Regions from separate parts of the Pseudoalteromonas sp. bablab_jr011 genome, predicted to be linked through region 1. Evidence: predicted binding sites of a transcription regulator. Region 1 holds the regulator's gene; each other region holds the start of a gene.

Region 1 (11,006 bases):
AACGCTAGTCATGGGCGATGCAATGGCTGTAGCACTGCTTGAGGCAAGAGGTTTTACAGCAGACGATTTTGCACTTTCTCACCCAGGCGGAAGCTTAGGAAAACGTTTATTGCTTTGTCTTAGTGATGTTATGCACGCCGGTGAGGCCACTCCCATTGTTAATGAATCGCAAAGTATCAAAGATGCATTAATTGAAATGTCGGCTAAAGGCCTCGGTATGACTGCAATTGTTGGTGATGACAACACACTATCGGGACTTTTTACTGATGGTGATTTACGTCGTATTTTAGAGCAACGGGTTGATATTCACAGCACCGCAATTAGCCAAGTAATGACTCGCTCATGCACAACTGCACACGCTGATATGCTGGCCGCAGAAGCGCTTAATATTATGGAAAGTAAACGTATTAATGGTTTGATTGTAATCGACAAAAGCAACACCCCCATTGGCGCGCTTAACATGCAAGACCTTTTAAAAGCAGGAGTACTTTAAGCATGACATTTGCTGAGCTTTACCAACCAGTAAGCACAGACGTGAGTCAACGTGCTCAAAAAATAAAACTGCTTATTTGTGATATTGATGGTGTTTTTTCAGATGGCCGTATTTATTTAGGCAATCAAGGCGAAGAGCTTAAAGCTTTCAATACAAAAGATGGATTCGGCATTAAAGCCCTTATCAATAGTGGTTTTCAGGTGGCCGTTATCACGGGACGCCATTCACAAATAGTTCAGCAGCGAATGACTAGCCTTACGGTACAACATATTTATCAGGGCCAAGAGAATAAGCTCATTGCTTATCAAGAGTTAAAAGATAAACTTAGCTTAACAGATGAGCAAATTGCCTATATTGGTGACGATGGTCCAGACTTACCGGTTATGGAAAAAGTCGGATTTGCCGTTGCTGTTAATGATGCTCATCCATTAATCAAAAAACTGGCTCATTACACCACCCTGTTACCTGGTGGCTTTGGAGCTGTGCGTGAACTAACTGATTTATTAATGCTAGAAAATGGCAAACCGCTAACTAGCGATGGAACGAGCGCATGAATATAGCCCGTATTTTACTAAGTGTTGTTTTTGTTTGTAGCATGGTTTGGTTATGGTATCCGTACTTTAATCAACCGACAAACACAGTGCTCAGTGAAGACGAGATTATCGCTACACCTGATTATACCGCAATCGCATTAAAGCAAACAGCCTATGATGATCAAGGTAAAATCAGTCATAAAGTGGCCGCTGCTAAAATGGAGCTGTATCAACAGCTCGGGTTCACCTTTTTTGAGCAACCCATTTTCACCATTTACGGTGATCAGCAAGTTTGGCAAGTAAAAGCCAAAGAAGCCACGTTATATGAAAACGATCAGCTTGTATTCGAAGGGGATGTAGTTGCTAAAAACCTTACCCATAATGGCATGATCGAAGATATTAAAGCTGAGAACATTAACATCGACATTGACAAAATGACCATGTTTTCTAAGCAACCTGTCACGCTGACAGGACCGAATTTAAAAATTACCGGTAAAGGTTTAAAAGCCGATTTAAAAGCCGAAATTGTTGAGTTAACTAACCATACACGAACCATATACTATGACCAATAAACTTAAGAAATTACTCCTGATCCCAAGCTTATTGATTGCGTTTTCTGGCGCAGCTGCTGAGCAGGCTGGCACACCAATCAGCATTAGCTCTGATCGCCAAGAAGGTCAGCTAAAAAATGGCATTGGTATCTTCGAAGATAATGTCGAGATCATACATGGTAACCGTCGTATTACAGCGGATCGACTCGAAGCACATGCAGGTGAAGTTGAAGGCACGGTTGAATTAATTATTGCCACAGGAAAGCCCGCTTACTTTGAAGAAAAACAAGCTGACGGCACTATTATGAGCGCCAGTGCTGAAGAAGTTCGTTACGATGTTGCTAAACGCTTATTAACACTCGTTGGCAATGCACAAGTGACTCAAGCAGGCCAAAAAGTCAGTGCCAAGAGCATTACATACGATATGGAACAGCAACTGATAAGTGCCGAGAAAGATGAAAACTCGACCGATCGTGTACACACTATTTTAGTGCCTGTTGATAACAAAAAGAACGATGAAGGCCAGCCATGAGCACACTAAAAGCAGAGCTATTAGCTAAAAGCTATAAGGGTCGCCAAGTTGTAAAAAATGTAGGCCTTGAGGTAGAAGCTGGCAGCATTGTCGGTTTACTTGGGCCAAATGGCGCAGGTAAAACAACCACCTTTTACATGATTGTGGGATTAGTGCCCAGTGACAAAGGTAAAATAAGCATTGATGATAACGACATCACCTTATTGCCAATGCACAGCCGCGCTCGCTTAGGTATTGGCTATTTGCCACAAGAATCATCGATTTTTAGAAAACTGACTGTTTATCAAAACTTAATGGCCATTTTAGAGACCCGTAAAGATCTCAATAAACAAGGCCGCGAAGAAACACTTAACAGCTTACTTGATGAATTTAGCATTCAACACATTCGTGACAGCCAAGGTATGGCATTGTCAGGGGGTGAACGCCGTCGTGTTGAAATAGCACGCGCACTGGCCGCTGACCCTAAATTTATTTTGCTCGATGAGCCTTTTGCTGGTGTTGATCCTATTTCAGTGTTAGATATAAAGAAAATTATTGAGCACTTAAAAAATCGTGGTATTGGTGTATTAATTACTGACCACAATGTGAGAGAAACCCTTGATGTTTGTGAAAAAGCCTACATTGTTTCTCATGGGGAGCTAATTGCATCAGGTACACCTGAACATGTGTTAGCCGACCAAACTGTACGCGATGTGTATCTAGGCGAGCAATTCAGGCTTTAAATACGCCACCGACTAGAGCATCTGCTAGACTTATAACAATGACAATAAATCAAATAAATAGTTAACGGCATCGTGCTATTGTTTGATAAGACTAAAAAGGATTGTTAGGGATACATGAGGCAATCATTACAGCTGCGCATGGGCCAGCAACTTACAATGACTCCACAACTGCAACAGGCTATCCGTTTGTTGCAGCTCAGTACATTGGATCTCCAGCAAGAAATTCAAGAAGCGTTAGACTCTAACCCTTTGCTTGAAGTTGAAGAAGCAGATTATGCAGAAGAGAGTATTGGCAAGAACGAGCAAAAAGCCGAATCTGACGATACCCAACTAAGCGCGTCGGCTGACGAAGCTGCGAGCGAGTACGAGCAAGAAAGCAGTGATGCCCTCAACAAAGACACCGTAAGTGACGACTTAGCAATGGATGTTACGTGGGATGAGTACATGAGTGCTGCCCCATCAAGTTCCTCAGGTCCAATGCCTGAAGATGAATCAATTTACCAAGGCGCATCAACCGAAACTCTCCACGAATACCTAATGTGGCAGTTACAACTAACTCCATTCAGCCCAACAGACGAAGCGATTGCCGTTGCGATTGTTGAGGCAATTGATGATTCGGGTATTTTAACCGTAAGCTGCGAAGACATTGTTGAAAGCTTCAATCAAAATAACGATGAAGAAGAAATCGAACTTGATGAAGTCGAAGCTGTCTTAAAAAGAATCCAATTATTCGATCCTGTCGGTATTGGCGCCCGTAGTTTACAAGAATGTTTGTGTATTCAATTACGCCAATTCGATGCTGACACCCCCTATTTAGCTGAAACTAAAATGGTGTTATCAGAACATATTGAATTATTAGCGAGTCGTGACTATCGCACTTTGATGAAAAAGACTAAGCTTAAAGAAAGTGAGCTGAAAGAAGTCATGACATTGATCCACAGCTTAAATCCAAAGCCTGCGGATACAATTGTTAGAGAAGAGTCTGAATACGTGATACCCGATGTATCCGTAAAAAAAATAAAAGGCCGTTGGGTAGTTGAACTAAACCCAGACTGCATGCCGAAAATCAGAGTGAATAGCCACTATGCGGCGATGTCACGTTCTGTAAAATCAAGCAGTGATAGCCAATTTATTCGCTCTCATTTACAAGAAGCAAAATGGTTTATTAAAAGCTTAGAAAGCCGTAATGACACGTTATTAAAAGTGACTAACTGTATTGTTCAACAACAACAGGCTTTCTTTGAACATGGTCCTGAGGCCATGAAACCCATGGTATTAAATGATGTCGCAGAAATGGTCGAAATGCATGAATCAACAATTTCGCGAGTAACAACACAAAAATACATGCATACCCCGCGGGGAATTTTTGAGTTGAAATATTTCTTCTCCAGCCATGTAAGCACTGAAAATGGGGGTGAGTGTTCATCTACGGCAATTCGCGCTTTAATCAAAAAGCTAATCGCCGCAGAAAACACAGCTAAACCATTGAGTGATAGCAAAATTGCAGATATATTGGCTGAGCAAGGAATTAAAGTAGCTAGACGGACAATAGCAAAATATCGAGAGTCTCTAGCAATACCTCCGTCGAATCAGCGTAAGAGTCTGATTTAGACGTTTTACATAGAAGGAAAATGCTTATGCAACTAAATTTAACTGGTCGTCATGTAGAAATCACAGATTCATTAAGAGACTATGTAAACACCAAGTTTGCGAAACTAGAAAGGCATTTTGACCACATTAATAATGTTCATGTCATTCTAGATGTAGAAAAACTAAGCCAAAAAGCAGAAGCAACTTTACATGTAAACGGAGGCGAGTTATTTGCCTCTACTGAACACCAAGATATGTATGCAGCCATCGACTCGTTAATCGATAAACTTGATCGTCAAGTAATTAAACACAAAGAGAAATTAGCTCGACACTAAATTATGAAACTTAGTTCACTTACTAACCAGGACTGCAGCAAAGCTGCGGTCCTTTTTAATAGCAAAAAAAGAATTCTCGAATTTATCAGCGAACTGGCTCATGAGCAGCTCCCTCATTTATCTCAGCAAGATATACTCAATGCCCTATTGAACAGAGAAAAATTGGGCAGCACGGGTATTGGCCGAGGTATTGCGATTCCACATGGTCGTATGAGCGGTGCAGATCAGCCACACGCATTTGTAATTGTGAGTGAGTCACCTATAAATTTTGATGCAATTGATAATCGTCCAGTGGATATTTTTGTCGCACTCATCGTACCAGATGGTGACTGTCAGCTTCATCTAAAGACCTTATCAACAATTGCTGATAGACTTAAAGACAAAGAATTTTGTAAACAGCTACGCAGTGCTAAAACAGATAGTGATCTGTTTAAAGTCATTGCATCAGAGGCATAAATGGAATTAATTATTATCAGCGGTCGCTCTGGTTCAGGTAAATCAGTCGCTTTACGAGTACTTGAAGACTTAGGCTATTACTGCGTTGATAATATTCCTGTAAACCTGCTTCCTTCGTTAGTACGCAGTGTGTCAGATAATTACGACAAAATTGCTGTAAGTATCGATGTGCGTAACCTGCCGAAAGAACAGCAAGAATTTAACGATATTCTTGAGTATTTACCGGGCTTTGCAAAACCTACGTTGTTTTATTTAGATAGTGATGATCAAACACTGATCAAACGATTCTCTGAAACACGCCGCTTACACCCATTATCGATTGACTCGCTGCCGCTTGATTTAGCGATTAAACAAGAAAAAGGATTACTGGATGTTTTGATCACCCGTGCCGATTTTATGATTGATACGACCGATCTCAGCGTGCATCAGCTTGCCGAATCTATTCGCGAAAAAATACTGGGTAAAAAAGACAAAAAGCTCATTATTACTTTTATGTCGTTTGGCTTTAAGCACGGTATTCCAAAAGAAGCTGATTACGTATTTGATGCTCGCTTTTTACCGAATCCACACTGGGAACCGGATCTAAAACCACTGACAGGCTTAGACCAACCAGTAAAAGATTACCTTGCTAGTCACAGCATAGTGCAAAAGTTTACATGGCAAATTCAAACCTTTGTACAAACATGGCTCCCTCACCTAGAGCGAAATAATCGCAGTTATTTAACCATTGCGATTGGCTGCACAGGTGGACAACATCGCTCAGTTTACTTAGCGCAAACCATTGGTGAGAGCTTTTCGAAAAGTCACGCAAACGTGAAAATACGCCACCGCGAGCAAGATACCCAATAGGCAACGACGATGCATGCTGAAGACACTTTTTTAATCCAAAATAAGCTAGGTTTACATGCACGAGCAGCCACGGTTTTAGCACAACTTGCACTGCAATTCGATGCTAAAATAACCCTTTACCAAGACGATAAAGAAGCCGAAGGCGATAGTGTATTAGCCTTAATGTTACTCGAGAGCAGCCAAGGCAAAGAAGTCCGTGTGGTGTGTGAAGGCCCCGATGCTGACGCAGCACTCAATGCAATAGGCGAATTAATTGCACAACGCTTTCATGAACAAGAATAGCATTTGCTAAGCCTTGACTGTTTACGTTAAACTTGCATTGGGTATTTAAAATTCCTGTTAAATATCCTACTTTTATATCGCTCGCTTCTCTAAAATACATTTTTCTTAGTAAATTTATCTCAGTGCGGCGATATCCCTGCAAATACTAAATTTAGCAACTATGCTGTATTTGCTGAGTCAGATTTTAAGCTATTTTTTCAGTTGTAAGGACGCCAATGCCAGAAGCCTTTGAACAAGATTACCCGCTACAACAACTAAAACAGGTGACCAAGTCACTCAATAGTGGTCAATTTGTTCAAGTGCGCGGCATGTTAGCAAAAACAGCACCGTGTGATACCGCACTCCTTTTAGAATCATCTCCGCATAAAATTCGCCGTATGCTTTGGCAGCTGGTAGACCCTGATGTGCGTGGTGACGTATTAGAAGAGCTCTCAGAAGATGTACGTTTAGGCATTATTGCCCAAATGGAACCTGAGCACATTGCTGCCGCAACCGAAGACATGGACGACGATGATTTAGGTGAGGTTCTTCGTAGCCTACCTGATACAGTCTACCAAGACGTTGTCGGCGCCATGGACTCGCAAGATAGAGAAAGAGCCACCCAAGCCCTGTCTTATCAAGAGCGCTCAGCTGGTGCCTTGATGAACAGCGATACGGTAACCATTCGCCCAGACGTCACACTAGATGTTGTTTTACGCTATCTGCGTTTACGCGGCGATTTACCTGAAGGCACCGATGATTTATACGTCGTTGATAAACATAATTGCTTTTTAGGGGCATTATCTTTAACGACGTTGTTGACCAATCCCTCAGATAAAGTGGTTCGCGACCTGATGGATGAAGACTGTGAATCTATCTTAATATCGATGGATGAAAGCGACGTGGCACAATTATTCGAACGCCATAACTGGATTTCAGCCCCCGTTGTAGATGATAACGCGCACTTACTAGGGCGTATTACCATCGATGATATCGTTGACGTTATCCGTGAAGATGCCGAACATAGCTTATTAAGCTTAGCGGGTCTTGATGATGAAGAAGATACTTTTGCTCCCGTATTGAAAAGCTCGCAGCGCCGCTCTATTTGGCTAGGAGTCAACTTATTAACTGCTTTACTCGCTGCAATAGTCGCTAGTTTTTTCGAGAATACATTAGCTATCTTACCTATTCTTGCTGTACTAAATGGTATTGTTCCCTCAATGGGAGGCGTAGCAGGCAGCCAAACGCTTACACTTGTTATTCGTGGTATTGCTGTTGGCCATATAAACCAAACTAACCAACGCTTTTTATTACTCAAAGAGCTCGCTATCGGCGCGCTAAACGGGGTAATTTGGTCTATTTTAATTGCGGGTGTTGTCGCGCTGTGGCAGTGGGACTTTAAACTCGGTGCGGTGCTTGCCTTTGCTATGTTCATGAACTTAGTGGCAGCCGGTATTGCAGGAGCCAGTATTCCGCTTATTTTAAAGAGAATGAAAATTGACCCTGCATTAGCAGGCAGCGTAGTGCTTACGACGGTGACAGATATAGTGGGTATTTTTGCCTTTTTAGGCACTGCGACTTGGTTACTTATTTAAACTAAAAACGGCCCTTGTGGGCCGTTTTGCTTTGTATAATCTATGTTGCTCGTTGCTTATTTTTACCAACACGCGGTTTGGTGTTCGCCTTCTTAAATTGGCTAAAACCTGTGTGGCGGGTTAGTGCAGCTCGGCCTGTGCGCCCTTTCCCTTTAGCGGCCTTTTCATTGCGCCCTTCCTCAGGAACTAAACAATGAGGGCCTTTACCAATGAGATTCGCTTTACCCATTTTTTTAAGAGCTTCACGGATCATCGGCCAACCTGCCGGATCATGGTAACGCAAAATTGCCTTATGCAGACGACGCTGACGTGCCCCTTTTGGAACAGGTACTTGCTCCGTGTTATTTTTAATATTACGCAACGAGTTCATCTCGGTATGATAGATTGTCGTCGCATTCGCCATGGGTGAAGGATAAAAGTTCTGAACTTGATCAAGCTTAAAGTCATTCGATTTTAACCACAGCGCCATATTCACCATGTCTTCATCTTTGGTGCCTGGGTGAGCTGAGATGAAATACGGGATCAAATACTGCTTTTTACCTGCCTCTTTCGAGTATTTATCAAACAACTCTTTAAACTTGTCGTAAGCGCCCATACCTGGCTTCATCATTTTCGATAACGGGCCATCTTCGGTGTGTTCCGGTGCGATTTTCAAGTAACCACCAACATGGTGAGTGACCAGCTCTTTAACATAGCGAGGGTCTTCAACGGCTAAATCGTAACGCACACCCGATGCAATTAAGATCTTTTTAATCCCTTTTACATCACGTGCTTTTTTATATAACTCAATCGTCGGCGTGTGGTCGGTGTCCATATGTTTACAAATATCAGGGTAAACACACGATAAACGACGGCATGTACTTTCTGCTTTTTTACTCTTACAACGTAATTTATACATGTTCGCTGTTGGGCCGCCTAAGTCAGAGATAACCCCTGTAAACCCTGGCACCTTGTCACGAATTTGTTCAATTTCGTCAATGATAGATTGCTCTGAGCGACTTTGGATAATACGTCCTTCATGTTCAGTAATCGAACAAAATGAACACCCACCAAAACAGCCTCGCATGATATTCACGGACGTTTTGATCATCTCGTAAGCAGGAATTTTTTCATCACCATAACTTGGATGTGGAATACGTTGATATGGCAAACCAAAAACGCCATCCATCTCTTCTGTTTCAAGCGGAAAAGCCGGCGGATTAACCCAAATAGAACGATCGCCATGGCGCTGAAATAATGCACGTGCACATCCGGGATTTGTTTCTTGGTGTAAAATACGTGATGCATGCGCATACAAAGGCTTGTTTACACTTACTTGCTCATAAGCTGGCAACTTAACATAGGTTTTTTCCCAAGGCTTAGGACGCGCAGGCTGAATTGTTATCGGCTTTGCCGCCTCAGCACTTAAATCAATACCGGCTTGTTTAAATTCAGATTTACTGCAGCCAACATCATCCGCACCATACGGATTAGGGATCGGGTCAATTTTGCCAATTTTATCGATGGCTGTTGAATCACTGCCGCGCCACCCTGGTAATGGCTCTTTACGAATAACCGCGGTACCACGAATGTCTTGAATTGAATCGACACTCTCACCGGCTGCAATACGATGAGCAACCTCGACCAATGGACGCTCAGCATTACCGTAGATCAAAATATCAGCTTTGGCGTCGAACAATATGCTTCGGCGCACTTTTTCTTGCCAGTAATCATAATGCGCAATACGGCGTAAACTCGCTTCAATACCACCAATCACTAATGGCACATCTTTATACGCTTCACGACAACGCTGACTATAAACAACAACTGCACGGTCAGGACGCTTTCCCCCAACATTACCAGGTGTGTAAGCATCGTCATGACGCATACGTTTTTCGGCAGTATAACGATTGATCATTGAGTCCATATTGCCCGCAGTCACCCCAAAAAAGAGGTTTGGTTTTCCAAGTGTCATAAAAGCATCTTTAGAATTCCAATCTGGCTGGGCAATAATACCAACGCGAAAACCTTGTGACTCAAGCATGCGCCCGATAACAGCCATTCCAAAGCTTGGGTGGTCTACATAGGCATCACCACTGACAATAATAACATCACAGCTGTCCCAGCCTAGCGCATCCATCTCTGCTCGGGTGGTTGGTAAAAATGGCGCTGTGCCATAGCATTCGGCCCAATACTTAGGGTAAGAAAACAGGCCACGCTCGGCTTTTAATGCGCTCATAAAATGTACTCTGCTACCAAAAAGGGGCGAATTATACCCCACTCTTAAGGATTATTATAGAAAACAAAACGCCCTTCAAATGGAAGGGCGCTTTTAAATCGTTGAGTTTTATCAAAGCCAATTAGTGCTTAGCTTGTAAATACGTAATTAACTCTTTCTCTGGCATAGGTTTAGCGTACATAAAGCCTTGCACTTCATCGCAACCAAGTTCACTCAAATAGTCTGCTTGGGCTTGTGTTTCAACTCCTTCAGCAATCGTTTTCAACCCTAATCTTGCGCCTAAAGAAATAATTAACGCTGCAATGGCTTCACAATCTTCACCGGGAAGGTCTTTGATAAATGCCCTGTCTATTTTTAGTCGATCGAGTGGTAAGCGTTGTAAATAACTTAATGATGAGAAGCCCGTACCGAAGTCATCGATAGCAATTTCGATCCCAAAGTCTTTAAGCTCCTGCAACGTCGTAATAACATTACTAAGTTCGTCCATTACAACGCTCTCGGTTACTTCAAGCTCAATAAACTTTGGTTCAACTTGGTAATTAATTAAGGTGTCTTTTACACGCTGCGCATAACCTTTCACTTTAAATTGCGGCACCGAGACATTAACTGCAATGCTAATTGCAAAACCGAGTTGCTCCAAACGCTTTTGCTGCATGCATGCTTGCTCTAATACCCATTGACCTATTTCGACAATTAAACCCGAATCTTCAGCCATCGGCACAAATATGGCGGGTGAAATGTACTGGCCATTACCTGAGGGCCATCGCAATAAAGCTTCACATCCTATGATGTCTAATGTTTTCAAATCGAGTTGTGGCTGAAACCACACTTCGAGTTTACGCTGTTCAAAATCTTGGCGAAGCTGTCTGAT
Region 2 (11,006 bases), on a different contig from region 1:
GTATGTCAGTGAGCAAGAGCAACAGTTAAACGATGTTGCAGCTCTAGTAAAAGGTGATAGCAGCACGGTACTTGAAAAAGTAACAGCACTCCTTGAAAAGTCAAAAGGGCTTGAGAAGCAAATTGCTCAGCTTAACGATAAGCTAGCAAGTGCGGCGGGTGCATCGCTACTTGACTCAGTTGTTGAAGTGAATGGTATTAAACTTCTAGTTGCTGATGTAGCTGGTACAGAGTCGAAAGCATTACGTGGCATGGTTGATGACCTGAAAACGAAGATTGGTTCAGGCGTGATTGCACTTGGTGTAGCAAACGGCGACAAAGTTAGCTTAATTGCCGGTGTAACTAAAGACCTGACAGGCAAAGTGAAAGCGGGTGAACTTGTTAATCACATGGCTGCACAAGTGGGCGGTAAAGGCGGTGGTCGTCCTGATATGGCGCAAGCGGGTGGTACTCAGCCAGAGAACCTAAGCGCAGCTTTAGAAAGCGTAACTAGTTGGTTATCTGAACGTTCTTAATCACTAGTGGCACTTATCGTCCAAAAGTTCGGCGGCACTTCAGTGGGCTCCATTGAGCGTATTGAGGCCGTCGCCGACCTTGTTGTTAAAACAAAACAACAAGGCCATCAAGTTGTGGTGGTGCTCTCGGCTATGTCGGGAGAAACTAACCGTCTGATTGACCTCGCTAAACAAATAGATTCTCGGCCTAGTGCCCGTGAACTCGATGTGTTGCTTACCACTGGTGAGCAAGTGTCGGTATCGTTGTTGGCAATGGCAATAATTAAGCGTGGACACTCCGCTGTTAGCTTACTTGCCGATCAGGTAAATATTCGTACTGACAATATGTTCGGTAAAGCCCGTATTGAAGAAATTGCAGCGACACGGCTAAAGCATGAGCTTGAGCATAACCGGATTGCAATTATTGCTGGTTTTCAAGGCCGTGATATCGAGGGCAATATCACCACGTTAGGTCGCGGCGGCACTGATACCTCAGCAGTTGAAATTGCGGGGGCAATTAATGCCGATGAATGCCAAATTTATACTGATGTTGACGGCGTTTATACGACCGATCCACGCATTGAACCAAATGCGCGTCGTATGAGCCATGTTACCTTTGAAGAAATGCTCGAAATGGCGAGTTTAGGCGCAAAGGTCTTACATATTCGCAGTGTCGAAGCAGCAGGAAAGTATAATATACCGCTCAGGGTGTTATCGAGTTTTAATCCCGATCAAGGGACCTTGATCAGTTTTGAGGAGCCGGATGTGCAAGCAAATATTGTGTCGGGTATTGCGTTTAATCGAGATGAAAGTCTTATTTATGTCAACGCAGTGCCACAAGGAATGGAAAACCTTGCAAAAATTTTGCAACTTTTTGCAGAATTCGGTATCGAAATAGATATGATTAATCAAGTTAATCATAACTTTGAAAAAATAGACTATGCTTTTACTGTGCACACAAATGATTTTGAGCAGGCGCTTGAAATTTTAACCAGTAACCAAAGTGCTATCAAAGCTGAATCTATAAATGGAGTAAGCAATGTTGCCAAGGTATCTGCTGTTGGCGTAGGGATGAAATCTCACTCAGGTGTCGCAAGTTTATTTTTTAATGCACTTGCACAAGAAAGCATCAAAGTGATACTTATATCGACATCAGAAATAAAGATATCAGTTTTAATTGATGAAAAGTATTTAGAACTGGCTGTACGTGCACTACACAAAGTTTTTTTAACTGAAAATGAGTAAGATATAGAGTTTTTACTTACTTTTAGGTCTAGTTTTCATTAAAATGATTTTGACGCGGAATCTTTTAATTTTTTGGAACATGGGAGCAAGAGAATGCTAATACTAACTCGAAGAGTAGGTGAAACCCTAATGATCGGTGACGAAGTAACAGTTACTGTTCTTGGTGTTAAAGGAAATCAGGTTCGCATTGGTGTAAATGCACCTAAAGATGTCTCTGTACATCGTGAAGAAATTTACATGCGAATCCAAGCAGAGAAATCTAACCCTAATCCGGGTAATGTTTAATCAGCAACAAGATTTTTTAAGAGCCACTCATTGAGTGGCTCTTTTATTTAGCACGGTGGTCATTGCTTCGTTTAGCGCTTGCTTTGATAAATACTGCATGCCTTTGTCTGCTTTTAAAATATAACCCCGCTCTGTTTCAATAATCTCATTGATTTGCTGCCAACTTAATTGGTAGCTTTTGTAAGGGTTTTCGGCTTTTACACCCTCATCATCAAAACTAACGGTTACTTCACTGCCTGATGCGCGACTCAGCATTTGTCTAGTGACCCACCAAGGGCGTTTGTAGTAAAACGATAAACACTCAACGATAGCCAGCATAAACATAAAGCTGCCAAGGTAATGGTTTTCAAGCATATAAAAGGCAAGTAACCCTAGGCTTATTAGCAATAATAATAATGGATATTTTGGTTTTGCCTGTGAAGAGTAGGGCAATGACTCATCAAAGCACTCATAGTAATAAGGTTTATCTAGTGTGTAAGTTATACTTAGCGACATTCATAGTACTCACATTATTTGATACATGAAGTTTATCATTTTTAGAAAAAAACTACCGTAGTTGGTTTTCATTTTGTTGTCATTATGAGAGCTTATACCAACCTGCAATATTACTTAATCATTCAGAGGGATTAAACCTGACGCTAGCTGCGTTAAAAGTTTCTATCTAGAACAACGTAATGATGAAGCTTTTCTCCTTGCTATTGCCCGTTTTACCTGTCTCTAAACAGCTTATTTAATTAAGCTGCCTAGAGTTTAAGTGAATGCGTTTAAGTAAATGTGTTTTTAGGCGAAAATATTATGCTCGTTAGCTCATTATCTTTAGCTCTTACAGTGGCCACTAACTCGTTTTTAGTTATGGCCGACATGCCTTATACACCGATTGATGAAATTAACCTTGCTAAGCCCAATGGCAAGTTAGCAAAAGCTGTTGCGACTACACCTCATGGCTTTTTGATGCATTTAGGTGATATGAAATCTGGCTCTCTTGCATGTACCAATGAACTCTTAACAAGCAATAAACAACTACTTACTTCTCTTTCTTCTCAGCCATTTATTTACACGCCTGGCGACAATGAATGGACCGACTGTGACCGTGCTACGCTAAATCCCCGTTTTGATGAACTTGAGCGATTAAACTACGTTAAAGGATTAATGTATGACGAAGCATACGTTAAAAAAGCGAAGCAGCTAGAGGGCTTTACACAGCAGGCCGATATGCTTGAAAACGCTCGCTGGCAGTTTGACGGAATAGAGTTTCGCACTTTGCATATACCAGGTACGTTTAATGGCCGCTCTCAAATACTAAAAACTGATAAACATGTTGCACTTGATGCGGCCGATACACGAGACAAGCTTAATGTAAATTGGTTAAATCAGGCGTTAGTTAATCAGAGTGCGAAAGCATATGTGTTTGGCTTTCAAGCCGATATCTATCGTTCAACTAAAAAGCAGCCATGCGCTGATTTACGCCGAAGCGACTGCGACGCCTTTAAAGTATATCGAGATGCAATCAATGACTTTGCAAAGCGCACTGATAAGCCGGTGTTGGTAATGCATGGTGATACACCCCCATACTGTCAGCAGCAACTGGCTGATAATTTAACCCGTTTGAATGTACCCGGCGACTTTGAAGTAAGTGATATAGCGAAGGTGAGTTTAGTCGATGGTAATTGGCAAATTAACAGTATGGCGTCAGGGAAGGTATTAACTGTTCAATGTAAGTAAAAAATTAAGTAAAAAAAGAGCGGCTTTATAAGCCGCTTTTTCGTAAGATGTCTATTTTTAGCAGTTAGTTTCTTCTGCTTTTACACCTTCTTTAACTTCTTCGCATGCATCTTCTACTGCATTTTGAGCGTCGGTTACTGCTTCATCAATGCGCTCACCAGCTTCTTCTGCTGTGTTGTCTTCACACCCCATAATAAATAAAGCTGAAAATAGGGCGATAGTAGCTGCTTTTAAAGTTGAATTTTTCATAATGAAATTCCTTGTAAATAAATTAGTAAAGTAAATTGCTGTTGGTTTGTTATTACTTAGGTACATTGCCTCTAAGAGCACCTGATATAAGTGAAATAACAAGTAAAACTAAGAATATAAAAAATATGATTTTAGCTATGCCTGCTGCGGCCCCTGCAATACCGCCAAAACCTAACACTGCAGCGATTAGCGCTATAACTAAAAAAGTAACTGTCCAGCGTAACATAATGTTCTCCTTGGTTATTTAATTTCGTTTCGGTTGATTAGACTGAAGCGAGTTCCATACCAAAGTTTTAAAGTCCTTATTTTTCAATTTGTTAGTTTTGTTCTCGGTTTTTTTTGTGGCGTGTCGTTTGGTAATTATTACGAGTGATCATGTAACTTATTCATAGTGATAATTTTTCAACTTCTATGCTGAAAGTGGACGCCTGTGATTATGTTTTCTTGGTAAGACCAATTTAACCTGTATGGCATACAAGTTACCAAACCCCTTGCTTTAGCTGATTTTTACGCTGCTACGTTACACAGTTAACTATTTTTACATATAACTTTTGACTATATTGAGTATTTTTATCGTCTATATTGGGTAGTTAATTGCCGTAATGGCTTGGTGTTAATTAATTGTTTGATGTGTTACCCTGTAATTAATTGGTTTTACCAATTGACAATAAAGCTTTAAAAATAAGTTTTGTTTGTTATTATGAATGTTTAAATATTCGATTTAAGTGTTTTTTTATTCTGAGTAGCGAGGGGAGCAGTATGGATATTGGTGGCTTACTTACAACCGCAGCCAGCTTAATGCTAACGGGTATGGTGGGTGTATTTATCTTTCTCAGTATTTTGATTTCAGCCGTACTGCTGATGTCGAAATTGTTGGGGCGATTTGAAAACTCTGCGAGCTCAGTTCCAGTCCGAACCGCAAAATTACAGCCTCAGCAAGGGGTACCACCGACACATATTGCAGCTATCAGCGCTGCTATCGCTCAATTTAGAAATAAACAACAATAACGGAGCAGCTTGAACATGGCTAAATTAAAACTAACCGAATTAGTATTGCGTGATGCGCATCAGTCTCTCTTAGCAACGCGTATGCGCCTAGATGATATGCTGCCTATTGCCGAAAAGCTTGATCATGCAGGTTATTGGTCTATTGAATCATGGGGGGGAGCTACTTTTGACTCCTGTATCCGTTATTTAGGTGAAGACCCTTGGCAGCGTATCCGTGAGCTAAAGGCGGCAATGCCAAACACTAAACAGCAAATGTTATTACGCGGTCAAAACCTTTTAGGTTATCGCCACTATGCTGATGACGTTGTTGAAAAATTTGTTGAACGCGCCCATAAAAATGGCGTTGATGTATTCCGTATTTTCGATGCGATGAATGATGTACGTAACTTAGAAACGGCGATTAAAGCGGCTGTTAAAGTGGGAGCGCACGCGCAAGGGACTATTTCGTATACGGTAAGCCCTGTTCATACGCTTGATATGTGGTTAAAACTTGCTAAACAATTAGAAGAGCTTGGTTGTCACTCTATTTGTATTAAAGATATGGCGGGTTTATTAAAACCGTATGAGTGTGAGCAACTCATTAAAGGGTTGAAAGAGACAGTTTCAATTCCGATTGCTATGCAATGTCATGCGACTACAGGGCTTAGCACTGCAACATATCAAAAAGCAATTGATGCAGGTATTGATATGCTTGATACCGCAATATCGTCAATGAGTATGACGTATGGCCACAGTGCCACTGAAACAATTGTGTCAATTGTTGAAGGCACAGAGCGCGATACTGAACTCGATTTAAATCAACTTGAAGAAATTGCTGCGTACTTCCGTGATGTTCGCAAAAAGTATGCGGCATTTGAAGGCAGCTTAAAAGGGGTTGATGGTCGAATTTTACTAGCACAAGTGCCTGGCGGCATGTTAACTAACATGGAAAACCAGCTTAAAGAGCAAGGTGCAGCAGATAAATTAGACCAAGTATTACTTGAGATCCCGCGTGTTCGTGAAGACTTAGGGTTCATTCCGCTTGTTACACCCACCTCACAAATAGTAGGAACACAAGCGGTACTTAATGTATTAACTGGTGAGCGTTATAAAACAATCACTAAAGAAACTGCCGGTGTACTTAAAGGTGAATATGGTGCGACACCAGCGCCAATGAATAAAGAGCTGCAAGAACGCGTCCTTGATGGTGCTGAACCGATTACTTGTCGCCCTGCTGATAAACTTGAGCCTGAACTTGAGAAATTAGAAGCCGAGCTTTTAAAAGAAGCCAAAGAGCAAGGCTTAGAGCTTGCTGATGAAGTGATTGATGATGTGCTTACTTATGCATTATTCCCGCAAATTGGCTTGAAGTTTATTAAAAACCGCCATAACCCTGATGCATTTGAAGCAGTTCCAACAGCTGAAACTGCCCAGACTGAAAGTAAACAACCTACGTCAGGCAAAAATGCCGTTAAAGCTGAGCAGTATAGCGTAAAAGTTGATGGGAAAGTTTACGATGTCGTAGTAGCGCAAGGTGGTGAGCTTAAAGAAGTTACTCTTAAAGACAGCGAATTAATTCCACAATCGGCATCAGCGTCAGCGGGTGAAACGCTCAATGCGCCATTGGCGGGTAATATCTTTAAAATTAAGGTAAAGCCGGGCCAAACGGTAAATCAAGGCGATGTGGTTATCATTATGGAAGCAATGAAAATGGAAACCGAAGTCCGTGCTGCACATACAGGCACTGTCGCTGAAATCTTAGTAGCCGAAGGTGACTCAGTTACCACTGGCGATGCTATGATTTCGTTAGCGTAGGGGATAGAAGATGGATGGTCTTTTAAACCTTTGGCATGCAACGGGTATAGCAAACTTTACCTTTCCTGCTTTGATTATGATTGCCGTAGGGTGTTTATTGCTGTATTTGGCAATTGCACGTAATTTTGAGCCGTTGCTGCTTTTACCCATTGGCTTCGGCGCTATTTTGACAAACATTCCAGTTGCTGGGTTATCTGACCCAGGTGGGCTTTTATATTATGTTTATCACATTGGTATCGACTCAGGTGTTTTTCCACTGTTGATCTTTATGGGGGTGGGTGCATTAACAGATTTTAGTGCTTTAATTGCAAACCCTCGCATGTTGTTATTGGGGGCTGCTGCTCAGTTTGGTATTTTTGCAACCTTATTTGGTGCCATTTTACTTAACTTTATTCCAGGTTTTGAGTTTACCCTGCAAGATGCATCCGCTATCGCTATTATCGGTGGTGCAGATGGTCCAACGGCAATATTTTTAGCGTCGAAATTGGCTCCTGATTTATTAGGTGCCATTGCAGTAGCTGCTTATTCGTACATGGCATTGGTTCCTATAATTCAACCGCCCATCATGCGAGCTTTAACAACGCCTGAAGAGCGCCAAATTCAAATGCCACAATTACGTGCTGTGTCGAAAACTGAGAAGATTATTTTCCCGCTTATGGTATTGAGCCTAACTATTTTGTTCTTACCAGCGGCAACCCCTCTTGTTGGCATGTTTTGTTTAGGTAATTTAATGCGAGAGTCTGGTGTTGTTGACCGTTTAAGTAATAGTGCGCAAAACGAGATCATTAACATTACCACTATTTTCTTAGGTCTTGCTGTTGGCTCAAAACTGGCTGCCGATAAGTTCTTAACTGTCGAAACGATAGGTATTTTAGTACTTGGTGCATTGGCTTTTGCCATTGGTACAGCGTCTGGTGTCTTTATGGCAAAAGGCCTCAATAAGATTTCTAAATCACCTATTAACCCGCTAGTAGGGGCTGCTGGAGTGTCAGCCGTTCCAATGGCTGCGCGTGTTGTTAATAAAGTAGGCCTTGAAAGTAACCCGCATAATTTCTTGTTAATGCATGCAATGGGGCCAAATGTTGCAGGGGTACTAGGCAGTGCTGTTGCAGCTGGTATTTTGTTAGCGATTGTAGGTTAATAAATCGATTACACATTTTACTTCCAACCGACTGGCGCAGTAATTTTACTGCGCTTTTTTTTGCCTATAGACTGGTTACATTACCGTCTACATTAGGAAGCCACCATGAATATATTTGTTATCTTACTTTGCTTGTTTATTGCCTTGGTTATTCTGGTGCCGTTACTTGAAAAGTACCATTCAAAACTGGGCCTTGATGGCGCAACTAAATACGCTAAGTACATTTGGCCTCTGGTGATGATCTCAATGGTTATTCAGCTTATTTATTTACTCGTAAGGTAATTTAGGGCCAAGCACAAAAAAGCCGCTACAACGTGCAGCGGCTTTGTCATTATTAATTAGCTTATTTGCTTAAGGCTAATTGCATTTCACGGTTACGCTGTAATTGCGCTAAGAAGTTATCTGCAATAGGTTTAAATTTGGCTAACTCATCACGAGGCAAGGGTTCTGATTTAGGTAGTTTTACCGTTTTAGGGTTACGGTGTACACCATTTACCAAAAACTCATAATGTAAGTGTGGGCCTGTTACACGACCAGTAGCACCGACCGTACCAATTTTTTGGCCTTGCTTCACTTTCTGACCCGTTTTAACCATTTTTTTGTTTAAGTGTAAGTACTTAGTCACGTATTGAGTGCCATGGCTAATAAAAACATAGTTACCGTTGTACTTACTGTAGCCTGCCTTAAGCACTTTACCATTACCAGCTGAAACAACCGGTGTGCCAGTGCGTGCGGCATAATCGATACCGTTGTGTGGCTTAACTGTCTTTGTTACAGGGTGTAAACGGCGTGGGTTAAAGCTAGAGCTAATATATTTAAAGTTAACTGGTGCACGCAAGAAGGCTTTTTTCATGCTACGGCCTTCAGGAGTGTAAAAGTTACCATCTGTATGACGAATTGCTGTGTAGCGCTCGCCTTGGTTAATAAATTCTGCGGCAATAATTTTACCGTCGCCAATGTATTCACCATCAACATAATGTGCTTCGTAAATTAAACCGAATTGGTCGCCATTACGAATATCATTGGCAAAATCGACATCCCAACCAAAAATATCAGCAAAGTTCATAATTTGACGTTCGCTAAGGCCTGCGGCAATACCTGATGTCCAAAAGCTGCTATTAATCTCTCCACCGGCTGATTTACTCAGCGTTTCTATCTCTTTACTATCGATAGAGGTGTCGTAGTTACCTTCTTCGTTTAAGGTAACGTATAAGGTATCTGTTTTTGAGATAACATAGCGAAGCTGTGCTAATGAGCCATCTTCTGCGGTTGCAAAGCTTAATACTTCACCTGGATGAATTTTTGTCAGTTTACGCGTTTCAGCGTTTGTATTGATTAGCTTGTGTAATGTTTGTGCTGAAAAACCTGCACGTTTAAAAATAAGTGCTAAATTATCGCCATTGCGAACTTCATGGTCGATAAGGTCGTATTCTGGAAGTTTAGCTGCTGCTTGCTCAGAATTTAATTCAGTCAGTTTTTCGTTATCGTCAACTTTAACTTGTAATTCGTAGCGCTTGCCAATCTCAAGTGCATTCGCACTGTTATCCTTTGATGCGGTGGCTTTTTCCGAAGGTAATAATGCTAAGCCAGCAATAGCAGAAACCAAACCGAGAATAAGCAGTTTGTGTTTTTTGGGGAGTTTGTGCACAACGTGAACCATAACGTGCCTTTTTCTGCTGTCAAGAAAATTAATTACTAATATTGCAGGATATACCTAAAATAGAGCAAATACCAGAGTTTTGTAGATTTAAACTGGCGCTATTTTACGCTAGAATTAGTAGGCGCGTTAAACTTTTTTGATTAAATTTGCAGCAGATGCCAAGAGTTAAACTAATTATGCATTAGTTAACTAAAGTACCTTCATTAAAATGCAATAACGCGGTATAAAGAACAATCACGCGCGCTGCCTTCGGGGCTTTTACTTAACACGGTTAAGTTAGCTTTATTTTTGTGCAGTATTTCTGGCGCTAACTAGCTAAATTTTAATGTTTTAGTTCTATTTTAACCCTAATAGGCCACCACGCCCGGTAAGCTGAATTTTTGGAGTAATACACAGTGGATTTACAAACCGCTCTAGCTGAGATAAAACGCGGTGCAGAAGAGATATTAATTGAAGACGAATTAGTTGAAAAATTAAAGTCTGGTAAGAAGTTAAAGATCAAAGCGGGTTTCGATCCAACTGCGCCTGATCTACATTTGGGTCACACAGTACTTATCAATAAAATGAAAACCTTCCAAGACCTAGGTCATGAAGTGATTTTCTTGATTGGTGATTTCACAGGTATGATTGGTGATCCAACGGGTAAAAACGTGACACGTAAACCGTTAACCCGTGATGACGTGCTTGCAAATGCCGAAACATATAAAGAGCAAGTATTTAAGATTCTTGATCCTGCTAAAACAACGGTTGCATTTAACTCTACGTGGATGGAGACATTAGGTGCTGCGGGCATGATCAAACTGGCTGCGCGTCAAACAGTAGCACGTATGCTAGAACGTGATGACTTTAAAAAGCGTTATGCCGGTGGCCAATCTATTGCAATCCACGAATTTTTATATCCACTTGTTCAAGGTTGGGACTCAGTTGCATTAGAAGCAGACGTTGAACTAGGTGGTACTGATCAACGTTTTAATTTACTAATGGGTCGTGAGTTACAAAAAGACGAAGGTCAAAAGCCACAAACAGTGCTAATGATGCCGCTGCTTGAAGGGACTGACGGCGTACAAAAAATGTCTAAATCATTAGGCAACTACATTGGTATTACTGATGAACCAAACGATATGTTTGGTAAAGTGATGTCAATTAGTGATGAGCTAATGTGGCGTTACTATGACTTACTAAGTGCGTTATCTATTGAAGAAATTGCTGCGCTTAAGCAACGCGTTGCAGAGGGTGTTAATCCGCGTGATATTAAGATTGAACTGGCTAAAGAATTAATTGCGCGTTTCCACAGCGCAGATGCAGCCGAAGGTGCACACCAAGATTTCATCAAACGATTCCAAAAAAATGCTTTACCAGATGAAATCCCTGAAGTGACTGTAACCATCGCTGAAGAGTCGGTCTTTATC
Region 3 (11,006 bases), on a different contig from region 1:
GGGGCAAGTGGCGATGGGGGATTCAAGGCTGAGAAAGGTCGGTATCACTTGTATGTTTCATTAGCGTGCCCATGGGCTCATCGCACGCTGATTTTTCGCCATTTAAAAGGCCTTGAAGACTACATTAGTGTCTCGGTTGTGAGTCCTGACATGCTAGAGCATGGGTGGACATTCGATAAAGATAATCACAGCACAGGTGATGCTTTATTTGATAGCGACTACATGCATCAAATTTATACACGTAACAAAGCTGATTATTCTGGCAGAGTGACGGTACCTGTACTTTGGGATAAACAGACCCAGCGCATTGTCAGTAATGAGTCTGCAGAGATTATTCGGATGTTTAATAGTGCATTCAATGAACTTACTAACAATGAACGCGATTTTTACCCTGCAGCGCTACGTACTGAAATTGATGAAATAAACGAGTTTGTTTATCACAATATCAATAACGGTGTGTATCGAGCAGGCTTTGCAACAACGCAAGAAGCGTACACCGAAGCGTTTGATGATTTATTTGCCGCTCTTGATAAAATTGAACAGCGTTTGACTCATAATCGCTACTTAGTGGGCGACACTCTCACAGAGGCTGATTGGCGTTTATTCACGACCTTAATTCGCTTTGACAGTGTTTATGTGGGTCATTTTAAATGTAATTTACGCACCATCGAAAGTTACCCTGCAATTAGTCATTATTTACGCGAGTTATACCAAATTGAAAAGGTGAGTGAGACGGTCGATTTTTACCACATAAAACGTCACTATTACTTCAGCCATACGATGATAAATCCGACGCAAGTGGTGCCAAAAGGACCCGATATAGACTATGGCCGAGCGCACAATCGTGACCAATTATAGTACTCAGAGTAGCAGCTCATGTGAGTTGCTACTGATATCCTTTCATTACGTCGCGAATAGTGTCGATACCAAACATGACTTTTTGAATAAACGACTCAGCGCTTTTTACGAGGTTAAAATGCGGGTGCTGCGACCATATTGCTTGTAATTTATCATCTAGCAAAATTGCTTGCTGGTCAGACTCGTTACGAACAGGGTTGTTACTGTGGATACTTTGCCCTGACTTGGCCGCGGTTTCAAAAAAAATCACAGCATCATATTGATTAAGCTCAGTGTGAAGATCGGTTCCTAAGCATTGAAAAAACTCCGCCTGATCACCTGGCCAATATGCGAGACCATCTAAGCTACCACGATCGCACAGCATTAAACGATCAGGGTGCATAGTACGTTGAATATGTTCAAGGTGTTTCTGTAAGCTGAAGATAGCTTGCTGGTGAGCTTTAACAAGGTGAGGAGCATTACCCCGTTCTATTCCGCCGCCAAATAACATGGTTGCCGATTCAGGCACTACCACAATTTGTTTCGAGAACTCGCGTCGTAATAAGTCGATTGCTGTTGTTTTACCGCCACCGGGGCCACCGGTTAATACAATCCGTTTTTTCAACTAGGTTATCCTGTTAACACGCAAAACTTATTTACACGGTAAAGAAAAGACTAACAAATGAGAAGTAAAAAGCGTATTTTTTGTGATAAAGATCACAACAGTCGTAACAGCCAGCTAAACTGACTGAGTTGTTTGAGTTTTCCATGCTGATGATCATCATTTTTTAAAGCCCCATAACCTACACCCGCCGAAAAGGCACTCGCAAGCCCGACTTTAGTAACGGCGAATCGCTTTAAGCGATAATTAAATGCTTGGTGATGTTGGCGTTTCAATTCATCGAGTAAATCCATTTTCTGGCTTAAGTTATTAACCTTTTTCTGCGGTTTTTTTATGAAGTAATCAATAAACATCATTCTTCCTTATTGAGGTTTAGTAACTGTCGAATACTTGTTATGGTTTTATCAAAGCCAATTTTGCTGCTGATATAACCAATATTTTTCCACAGCCAAATTAAGCAAAGTATTTGCATGGTAAACAGCGACACCGCTGACAGCCAAATTGATTCACTTAGACTAAATATAGCAAGACCGATGGATGCTAATAGTCCAGCCCAAAGTAATACCAATCCCCCAGCAAAACAGACGATCAATATTATGGTGAGTGCCAGTGAACGCATTGACAAACGCCATTCAGCTGCAGCTAAATCTTTGCAGATCCCCATTTGTTGACGGTAATCAACGTAAAGCTGTTTAGTGTAGTCAGTGAGTTTGGCAAGATGATCTTGCCACTGATCAGCATGGAGTTGCTGATCAGTGGTTTCTTGCATTTTCTCATCAGTAGGGTGAGAGTGCGGCATAATCGTTACTTATTACGACGGATTAGTGCGCTCACTAGCATACCTGCTGCAAATGCAATACCCGCTGTCGCTAATGGGTTTTCAGATGCTAGTTGACGTGTTTTGCCGCTGTATTCATTTATTTTTTCACGCGCAACAGCTTGTTTTTCAGACAATGTTTTTGCCGAATTAGTAGCTCCCTCTCGAACACTGTGTTCAGCGCTTGCTGCACGTGATGATAGAGCATCAACGGCATGATGCGCTGCTTCGGTTGCTTTTTCAGTAAATGGCGCCTCTACTTGAGCCGCTTTCGTATCTGCACTGCTTGTGGTGCTTGAATTCGATTTGTTTGTTGCGGTAGTCATAATCATTCCTTAAAAATTGCCATTAAATTGGTAAGTACACTGTCGCAACCTTCGTACCAACAAATAATATTATTTAATATCAGATTGTTATGTAATTAATGGCTCATGTAAGTCGGTATTACCCGTAACTATTGCAGGGTTATTGCGTAAAAATTACCGAATTCGATTTTATTCTACTAATTTGTAATTATTCATTGGTCATTCATTAGCCATTTTTACCCAATAGCTTGCCAAGAAAACCGCAAAAAAGATTTTTTTCTTTGTTTCCCACTTTTTCCCACGTAATTCAGTAGCTTTGCTTGAAGCCTTATTTTTTCTGGCTTTACAAGCAAGTTATGATGATCTGCTTACTTGACAAAATAGCTTGTCAAGCCCTAAACTGGAGCACTGTGGTAAAAAGTGGTTTTTAGTGGATCAAATTGGATCAGTAATAATCGTTAACGATTTACAACCTAATTTTAAGGCAAGCTATGTTTCGGGGTGCGAGCTCTCTGAGTTTGGATGATAAAGGACGCTTTGCGGTACCGACTAAGTACCGAGATGCGATCTTGTCTGAAGATCAGGGCACCGTTATTTGCACCGTAGCACTTAATGAGCCTTGTTTATGGTTATATCCGTTGGCTGAGTGGCTTGAAATTGAATCGCGGTTATTAAAAATTTCTAATATGAATCCACGTGCACGCCGAATGCAACGTATGTTGCTTGGTAATGCTACAGAGTATCAACTCGATAAAAATGGCCGAATTTTGCTTGCACCGTCTTTACGTGCACATGCTGAACTTGGAAAAAAAATCATGTTGGTTGGCTTGATGAATAAGTTTGAGATTTGGGATGAAGATCGTTGGCATGAACAAATGCGCCAAGATACTGAGATAGAACGCCTAGGCGATTTTGAGGCGAATCCCGAATTCGATAATTTCTCACTCTAACCACAAATAAAAAAGGCAAAAAATAGCTAATGACAGCGCAATTTGAACATGTCTCTGTACTGATGGAAGAAACCATAAATGCTTTGGACATAAAGCCCGAAGGTATTTACATGGATGGCACATTTGGTCGCGGTGGACACTCAGGACAAATTTTAGCGCGTCTAAATGATCACGGTCGCTTACAAGCAATCGACCAAGATCCGCAAGCTATTAAAGCTGCCGAAAAATTTGCTGATGATGCCCGTTTTTCAATTGCCCATACCCGTTTTTCTAATTTAAAAACGGTGGCGGAAGACAATGACTTAATTGGTAAAGTCGATGGCATTTTATTAGACATTGGTGTGTCATCACCTCAACTAGACGATGCAGAACGCGGTTTTAGTTTCATGAAAGATGGCCCGCTTGATATGCGCATGGACCCAACCAGCGGTCGCAGTGCTGCACAGTGGTTAGCCGAAGCGGAACTTGAAGACATTACCCATGTGATCAAAACCTTTGGTGAAGAAAAATTTGGTCGTCGTATTGCTCATAAAATTATTGAAACTCGCGAGCACACACCGATTACGAGTACCAAACAATTGGCTGATTTAGTTGATCAAGCCGTGCCAGTAAAAGATAAACATAAGCACCCTGCAACACGCACCTTTCAGGCGATTCGAATTTATATCAACAGTGAGCTCGAAGAAATTCAAACGGCGCTTCAAGCTGCTGTTGAAGTATTAAAGCCGGGTGGACGGCTGGTGGTTATTTCGTTCCACTCACTCGAAGATCGTATTGTTAAGCAGTTTATTAAGAAACAGAGTAAGGGAGAGGCGATACCCAGAGGTCTGCCTTTAACAGATGCACAAATAAATAAAAACCTGACGTTAAAAGCAGTGGGTAAAGCCATTAAGCCGAGCAAGGAAGAAATTGAATTAAATCCTCGTTCGCGCAGCTCGGTGCTAAGGGTTGCACAGAGGTTGTAATGAAAGCAAAAGCGACACATCGCCAACCAAATTTATTTTTAGAGATTTTCAAAGGCCTAGGAGCTAATAAGCTGACCTTGGCCTTGTTGGTTGTGATTCTCGCATCGAGCTTGAGTGTCGTGCAGGTAACTCACTTAGCTCGTCAACAGTTAATAGAACAAGATAAGTTATTGCAAGAGCGTGATGAACTAGACCTTGAATGGCGCTACTTGTTGGTAGAAGAAGAGTTTTATTCACAGCATGCACGTATCGAAGAAGTTGCAACCATGCAATTAGAAATGAAACGGCCAACCAGCCAAGACGAAAAGGTGGTAATACTGCAATGATAAGCAGAAGGAAAAAGCCAACTAATACCTTGATCACATGGCGCTTTATGCTGGTGTGCTCGGTTGTATTTTTAGTCTTTATGACGCTGGTAGCGCGTGCCGCATTTTTGCAAGTAATTGAACCAGACAAAGCGCGTTCAGAAAGTGATAAACGCACAGTACGTGTTGAAAAGCAACATGTACAACGCGGTATGATCTTTGATCGCAATGGCAAAGAGCTGGCGGTAAGTGTGCCTGTGGTTAGTGTGTATGCAGACCCCAAAGCCTTGCATAAATCGTTGGTCAGCAAAGTGCTTCGCCAAGCGCGTAAAAATGGTGAAGATCAAAATGCACTGGCAGAGAACACCGCAGAATTAAATAGACGCATTGCCGCTTATTACAGCAATGATATTCGTTGGCGTGAGCTGGCGGATGTACTGCGTATTGAGCCAACTAAAATCAATGCGCGCCTGCGCGATAATCCGAAACGCCGATTTGTATATTTAAAGCGTCAGGTAACGCCTGCGGTTGCTAATTATATTGGTGATTTACGTTTGCCTGGTATTCATTTACTCGACGAATCAAAACGTTATTATCCTGCTGGCGAAGTGACAGCGCACGTGATTGGTTTTACGAATATCGACGGTCATGGAATCGAAGGAATCGAAAAACTATACGAACAACAACTAACCGGTGTTGAAGGCCAGCGTACTATTCGTAAAGATGCCCAAGGCCGCGAAGTTGAAGTACTTGATGAGCGTGAGCGTGTAGAACCAGAGAATATCCATTTAAGTATTGATCAACGTATTCAAGCCATTGCTTATAAAGCGGTGAAGTCAGCCGTATTATCTTACAAAGCAACATCGGGCTCGGCTATGGTCGTAGATGTAAAAACCGGTGAAGTACTGGCAATGGTTAATAGCCCTTCATTCAACCCGAATAATTTATCAGACGCAGCACCACACAAACGCCGTAACCGTGCCATTACCGATTTGTTTGAACCGGGTTCGACTGTTAAGCCACTAGCCATTTTGGCTGGTTTAGACTACGGCTCAATCCAACCGGATGAAATTATTGATACTTACCCAGGCTGGATGCGCGTTGGCGGGAGCTTAGTACAAGACACGCGTAATCACGGCGAAATGAGCTTAAGAGAAATCTTAAAGTACTCAAGTAATATGGGTGTGACGAAGGTCAGCCAAACCGTACCGAAAGACTATTTTGTGGGCCTTTATGAAAAAGTTGGCTTTGGCAGTGACAGCGGCACCGGAATGGTCGGTGAAAGTAGTGGCTTATTTTATCCACACCGTCGTTGGTCTGATCACGAAATTGCCGCTTTATCGTTTGGTTATAACTTAGCGGTAAGCACGGCACAAATGGCGCGTTTTTATGCCATGTTAGGGTCGGGTGGCGTTATGCGTCCTTTGACTGTGCTGAAGCAAGATTCAATTCCTGAAGGCGAGCGTGTTTTTCAACAAAAGGATGTTGAAGCCGTTGTTCACATGATGGAAAGTGTATTTGAAAAAGGCGGTACGGCACAAAAAGTTCACGTAGATGGCTACCGTGCAGCGGGTAAAACAGGGACCTCTAAAAAGGCCGCTGTGGGTGGTTATGGTGACGAATATGTCGGTTATTTTGCAGGTATAGCGCCAGCCAGCAATCCTCGTTTAGCTGTTGTGGTAATGATAAATGAACCGGGTGGAGATGTTTATTATGGCGGAGCGACGGCAGGTCCTGCATTTGCAGAGATTGTCTCCAATGCCTTAAGAATTTTAAACGTCGCACCGGACAAAGATGCGGTTGCGTACGTGGAAGGCAAAGATAACGATGCGTGATTTAAAACCCATTCTTAATCATATTGACGTGGAGGCTAATTCTTTATTAGTCAATCAACTGCGTCTAGATAGTCGCGATGTTCATCCCGGTGATGTATTTGTGGCAATTAAAGGCCATCAGCTTGATGGCGGCCAGTTTATAAAGAAAGCCATTGAAAGTGGTGCGGTTGCTGTGATTGCTGATCGCTTATGTGAGTTTGAAAGTCATTTCGAACCACTTTACTTAGTGTCTGATTTAGCTAAAAAGCTGCCAGCACTCGCTGCTGCATTCTACCAACAGCCCTCTGCTGAGTTAGATTTAGTGGGCGTAACAGGCACCAATGGCAAATCAACAACGACGGCAATGATCGCGCATTTAGCGCAGCAATGCCATAAATCTGCAGCGGTTATTGGTACGCTGGGTTATGGTCACCCTGAACAGCTAACACCCTTAGCCAATACCACTCCATCAAGTGTTGATTTACAACGTATTTTATCTGAACTACGTGATCAACACATGAATGTGGTTGCAATGGAAGTTTCATCGCATGGTCTGGTGCAACAGCGCGTTGATCATTGTCAGTTTAAAGCCGCCGTTTTTACCAATTTGTCGCGTGATCACTTAGATTATCATGGCACAATGGATGCGTATGGCGATGCCAAATTGATGTTGCTGCGTGATCATAATCCAGAAACTGTTGTGCTTAATCAAGACGATGCACAAGTCGAACAGTGGTTAGAAAAGTACGACTTCAATAACCTAATTTGTTATGGCCATAAAAATTTAGCACCGAAAGGCGCACGCTATGTCTATTTTAGCGATGTCGTTTATAGCAACACCGGTATTTCGGCAACGTTCGAAACAAGCTGGGGTCACGCTGAGGTGCAATCTGCATTATTTGGTGAATTTAACCTCTATAACCTAGCAGCAGCAATGGCCACGCTATTAGGTATGGGTTACCCGCTTTCACAGTTAGTAGACGCATGTAAATCATTGCAACCGGTTGCTGGGCGCATGCAAGCGTTTAGCGCACCGGGTCAACCAACTTGTATTGTTGACTATGCACATACACCAGATGCACTTGCACTGGCATTGCAGGCTTTACAAAAGCATGTCCCCGGGGGCGTGAGCTGTGTGTTTGGCTGTGGCGGTGACCGCGATAAAGGCAAGCGTCCAATGATGGCAAAAGCGGCTGAAGGTAATGCTGATCGTATTATCGTCACCAGCGATAACCCACGCAGTGAAGACCCAAATGCAATTATTGCTGACGTGGTCGCAGGGCTTGAGCACCCAGAGCGCGCGCATTGCGAAGCAGACCGTGCTCGTGCAATTAGTTATGCAATAGAGCAAGCAAATGCCGATGATGTGATTCTTATTGCAGGCAAAGGCCATGAAGACTATCAAATTATTGGCGATCAGCGTATCGACTTCTGCGACCGCCAATATGTACAACAACAACTAAAAGAAAAATCGCAAGGGGCGCAGTTATGATCCCGATGGATTTTGATTGGCTAGCACAGGTTCTAGCAACCGATTACCACGGTGGTAATCACAAAGTGAAAAATATAAATACCGACACACGCACACTGTGCGAGGGTGAAGTATTTTTAGCATTACAAGGGCCTAACTTTGATGGCCATAAATTTGTAGCGCAAGCAAAAGAAAAAGGGGCGATTGCAGCCATTGTTGCGCGCCCTGTTAACGTTGATATTGTGCAGTTTGTTGTCACAGATACTCGTATTGCGCTGGGTCATATTGGGGCGGCGGTGATGGCAGAAGTCTCACCAAAAACCATCGCAATAACAGGCAGTGTTGGTAAAACGACCGTAAAAGAAATGTGTGCAGCAATTCTGTCAGGCCACGGTGAAGTGCTCTCGACTAAAGGCAACTTTAATAACGATATTGGTGTGCCGCTAACATTGTTGTGCCTTGAGCCTCAGCATGAATATGCCGTGATTGAATTGGGTGCTAATCATATTGGTGAGATTGCTTACACTGTTGCCATGACAAAACCAGATGTGGCTGTTGTGTGTAATGTTGCCGCGTCGCACTTAGAAGGTTTTGGCTCGTTACAAGGTGTAGCGACAGCGAAGGGTGAAATTTACGATGGCTTAAAACCGGATGGGGTTGCCATTGTTAATTGTGATAGCGACTTTGCTGATTATTGGTTAGATAAACTGACTCACCGAACAGTAAAGCGTTTTTCTACTACACAACAGTTAGATTATTGGGCTGAAGATGTAGTGCTTGATGAACAAGCGCGCGCTTCATTTATGCTGTGTACAACAGAGCACAAAGTCCCTGTAACGCTTGCTTTGCCTGGTAAGCACAATATTGCTAATGCGCTTATCGCTACCGCGTTAACCACTGAATTAGGTGTGAGTTTAGACAGTATTGCAACTGCGCTTGCATCCATGGGCGAAGTAAAGGGACGCGTTAACGTACTAAAAGTATCAGATAAGCTAACGGTAATTGATGATACTTACAACGCAAATGTGCAGTCAGTTAAAGCAGCCATTGATTTATTGAGCGATATGCCCGGACGCCGTATTTTCGCCTTGGGTGATATGGGCGAACTTGGTGAAGAAGCACGTTTTTATCACCAACAAGTGGGTGAGTATGCTCAGCAAAAGGGCATTGATGAACTTTACAGCCTTGGCGTATTGAGTAAGTCGGCCAGTGATGTTTTTGAAAAGCCAAATCGTCATTTCTCAAGCCGTGAGCAATTATTACAACAATTACAAAGTGTGCTCGCTGAATCTCAGCAAAAGACCACCATTGTAGTGAAAGGATCGCGAAGTTCTCGTATGGAACTTGTGGTAGCAGATTTAGTTAACAGCCAGCAAGATGGCAACAATGGGGTAACGTCATGTTAGTGTGGTTGGCAGAGTATTTAACACAGTATTACAGCGGCTTTAATGTGTTTTCATACCTGACGCTGCGAGCGATTTTAGGTATTTTAACCGCCTTACTTATTTCACTTTATTATGGCCCTAAGCTTATTCGCGGTTTACAAAAAATGCAGATTGGTCAAGTGGTTCGCCATGATGGTCCGGAATCTCATCTGTCTAAAAAAGGCACGCCTACTATGGGCGGAATTTTGATTCTTGGTGCGATTTTTACCAGTACGCTGTTGTGGGCTGATTTATCAAATAAATATGTGTGGGCAACGTTATTTGTTGTGGGATCATTAGGCGTAGTGGGCTTTATTGATGACTACCGTAAAGTAATTCGTAAAGACCCCAAAGGTCTCATCGCTAAGTGGAAGTACTTTTGGCAGTCAGTGATCGCCTTAGTTGTGGCAAGCGCACTTTATTTTACTGCGCAGCAAGGCACTGAAACATCGTTAGTAGTGCCGTTTTTTAAAGATGTACTGCCACAACTTGGCTTGTTTTATATCGTCATGACCTACTTTGTTATTGTCGGCACATCTAACGCGGTAAACCTAACGGATGGGCTTGACGGTTTAGCAATTGTTCCGACTATTTTAGTCGCGTCGGCTCTGGCCATTATTGCTTATTTAACGGGTAACGTGAATTTCTCTAGCTACTTACATATTCCTCATTTACCGCTGGCAAGCGAACTGGTTGTGGTGTGCACCGCGATTGTGGGTGCAGGGCTTGGTTTCTTATGGTTTAACACATACCCAGCACAAGTATTTATGGGCGATGTGGGCTCGCTTGCGCTAGGCGGCGCACTGGGCATTATTGCGGTATTAGTTCGCCAAGAATTAGTGCTCATTATTATGGGCGGTGTGTTTGTGATGGAAGCTTTATCGGTAATTTTACAAGTCGGTTCATATAAGTTACGTGGGCAGCGCATTTTTAGAATGGCGCCTATTCATCACCATTATGAGTTAAAGGGATGGCCAGAGCCACGTGTGATTGTGCGCTTTTGGATTATTTCGATTGTGCTCGTGCTTGCGGGCCTTGCGACATTGAAGATCAGGTAAATGACAGTAATTAACGAGATTAAAAATAAACACATAACAGTGCTCGGACTCGGTGTAACCGGTCTGGGCATTGTGCGTTTTTTATTGTCTCAGAATATTCAGCCAAAGGTTGTGGATAGCCGAGAGCAGCCGCCAGGTGCTGATTGGCTAGCTGAGCATGCGAGTGAGCTGGTTACCCACTTTGGTGATTTAGATAATGCAGCGCTTAGCAATACCGACATCATTATTATCAGCCCTGGGCTTAGTTTAACAACGCCAGCAGTCGCAAAAGCAATGGCTGCGGGGGTAGAAGTGATTGGCGATGTTGAGCTCTTCGCGCGCTTAACAGATAAGCCTATTGTGGCAGTGACGGGGTCAAACGGAAAATCAACTGTGGTGACGCTGGCATTTGAGGTACTCAAAGCTGCGGGTTATAAAGTGGGCCTTGGCGGCAATATA

What was found. The regulator sigma-54, encoded in region 1, starts transcription at its own class of promoters, with help from an activator protein. The targets are predictions, from matches to a motif close to GTTGGCACGNNNNTNGNNT.
Region 2: the regulator sigma-54 is predicted to act here: its motif matches at 4,266-4,284, upstream of JIG41_RS06105 (DUF1328 domain-containing protein).
Region 3: the regulator sigma-54 is predicted to act here: its motif matches at 2,819-2,837, upstream of JIG41_RS03530 (DUF883 domain-containing protein).

Annotation. Positions count from the first base shown of each region.
Region 1 covers NZ_JACDWU010000326.1:12,214-23,219, forward strand. The annotation lists gene JIG41_RS21710 (KpsF/GutQ family sugar-phosphate isomerase) at 1-493, shown strand, start outside; gene kdsC (3-deoxy-manno-octulosonate-8-phosphatase KdsC) at 496-1,047, shown strand; gene lptC (LPS export ABC transporter periplasmic protein LptC) at 1,044-1,598, shown strand; gene lptA (lipopolysaccharide transport periplasmic protein LptA) at 1,588-2,109, shown strand; gene lptB (LPS export ABC transporter ATP-binding protein) at 2,106-2,831, shown strand; gene JIG41_RS21735 (RNA polymerase factor sigma-54) at 2,946-4,442, shown strand; gene hpf (ribosome hibernation promoting factor) at 4,469-4,756, shown strand; gene ptsN (PTS IIA-like nitrogen regulatory protein PtsN) at 4,760-5,212, shown strand; gene rapZ (RNase adapter RapZ) at 5,213-6,061, shown strand; gene JIG41_RS21755 (HPr family phosphocarrier protein) at 6,071-6,343, shown strand; gene mgtE (magnesium transporter) at 6,559-7,917, shown strand; gene JIG41_RS21765 (YgiQ family radical SAM protein) at 7,958-10,135, opposite strand; gene JIG41_RS21770 (EAL domain-containing protein) at 10,257-11,006, opposite strand, start outside.
Region 2 covers NZ_JACDWU010000133.1:5,054-16,059, forward strand. The annotation lists gene alaS (alanine--tRNA ligase) at 1-514, shown strand, start outside; gene JIG41_RS06080 (aspartate kinase) at 521-1,738, shown strand; gene csrA (carbon storage regulator CsrA) at 1,832-2,023, shown strand; gene JIG41_RS06090 (YcxB family protein) at 2,051-2,518, opposite strand; gene JIG41_RS06095 (hypothetical protein) at 2,819-3,745, shown strand; gene JIG41_RS06100 (hypothetical protein) at 3,803-3,994, opposite strand; gene JIG41_RS06105 (DUF1328 domain-containing protein) at 4,047-4,220, opposite strand; gene JIG41_RS06110 (OadG family transporter subunit) at 4,754-5,002, shown strand; gene oadA (sodium-extruding oxaloacetate decarboxylase subunit alpha) at 5,018-6,796, shown strand; gene JIG41_RS06120 (sodium ion-translocating decarboxylase subunit beta) at 6,807-7,937, shown strand; gene JIG41_RS06125 (hypothetical protein) at 8,043-8,219, shown strand; gene JIG41_RS06130 (peptidoglycan DD-metalloendopeptidase family protein) at 8,281-9,597, opposite strand; gene tyrS (tyrosine--tRNA ligase) at 9,993-11,006, shown strand, end outside.
Region 3 covers NZ_JACDWU010000095.1:17,670-28,675, forward strand. The annotation lists gene JIG41_RS03510 (glutathione S-transferase family protein) at 1-858, shown strand, start outside; gene JIG41_RS03515 (AAA family ATPase) at 887-1,462, opposite strand; gene JIG41_RS03520 (hypothetical protein) at 1,555-1,815, opposite strand; gene JIG41_RS03525 (hypothetical protein) at 1,812-2,258, opposite strand; gene JIG41_RS03530 (DUF883 domain-containing protein) at 2,264-2,602, opposite strand; gene mraZ (division/cell wall cluster transcriptional repressor MraZ) at 3,073-3,531, shown strand; gene rsmH (16S rRNA (cytosine(1402)-N(4))-methyltransferase RsmH) at 3,561-4,496, shown strand; gene ftsL (cell division protein FtsL) at 4,496-4,822, shown strand; gene JIG41_RS03550 (penicillin-binding transpeptidase domain-containing protein) at 4,819-6,636, shown strand; gene murE (UDP-N-acetylmuramoyl-L-alanyl-D-glutamate--2,6-diaminopimelate ligase) at 6,629-8,107, shown strand; gene murF (UDP-N-acetylmuramoyl-tripeptide--D-alanyl-D-alanine ligase) at 8,104-9,492, shown strand; gene mraY (phospho-N-acetylmuramoyl-pentapeptide-transferase) at 9,486-10,568, shown strand; gene murD (UDP-N-acetylmuramoyl-L-alanine--D-glutamate ligase) at 10,569-11,006, shown strand, end outside.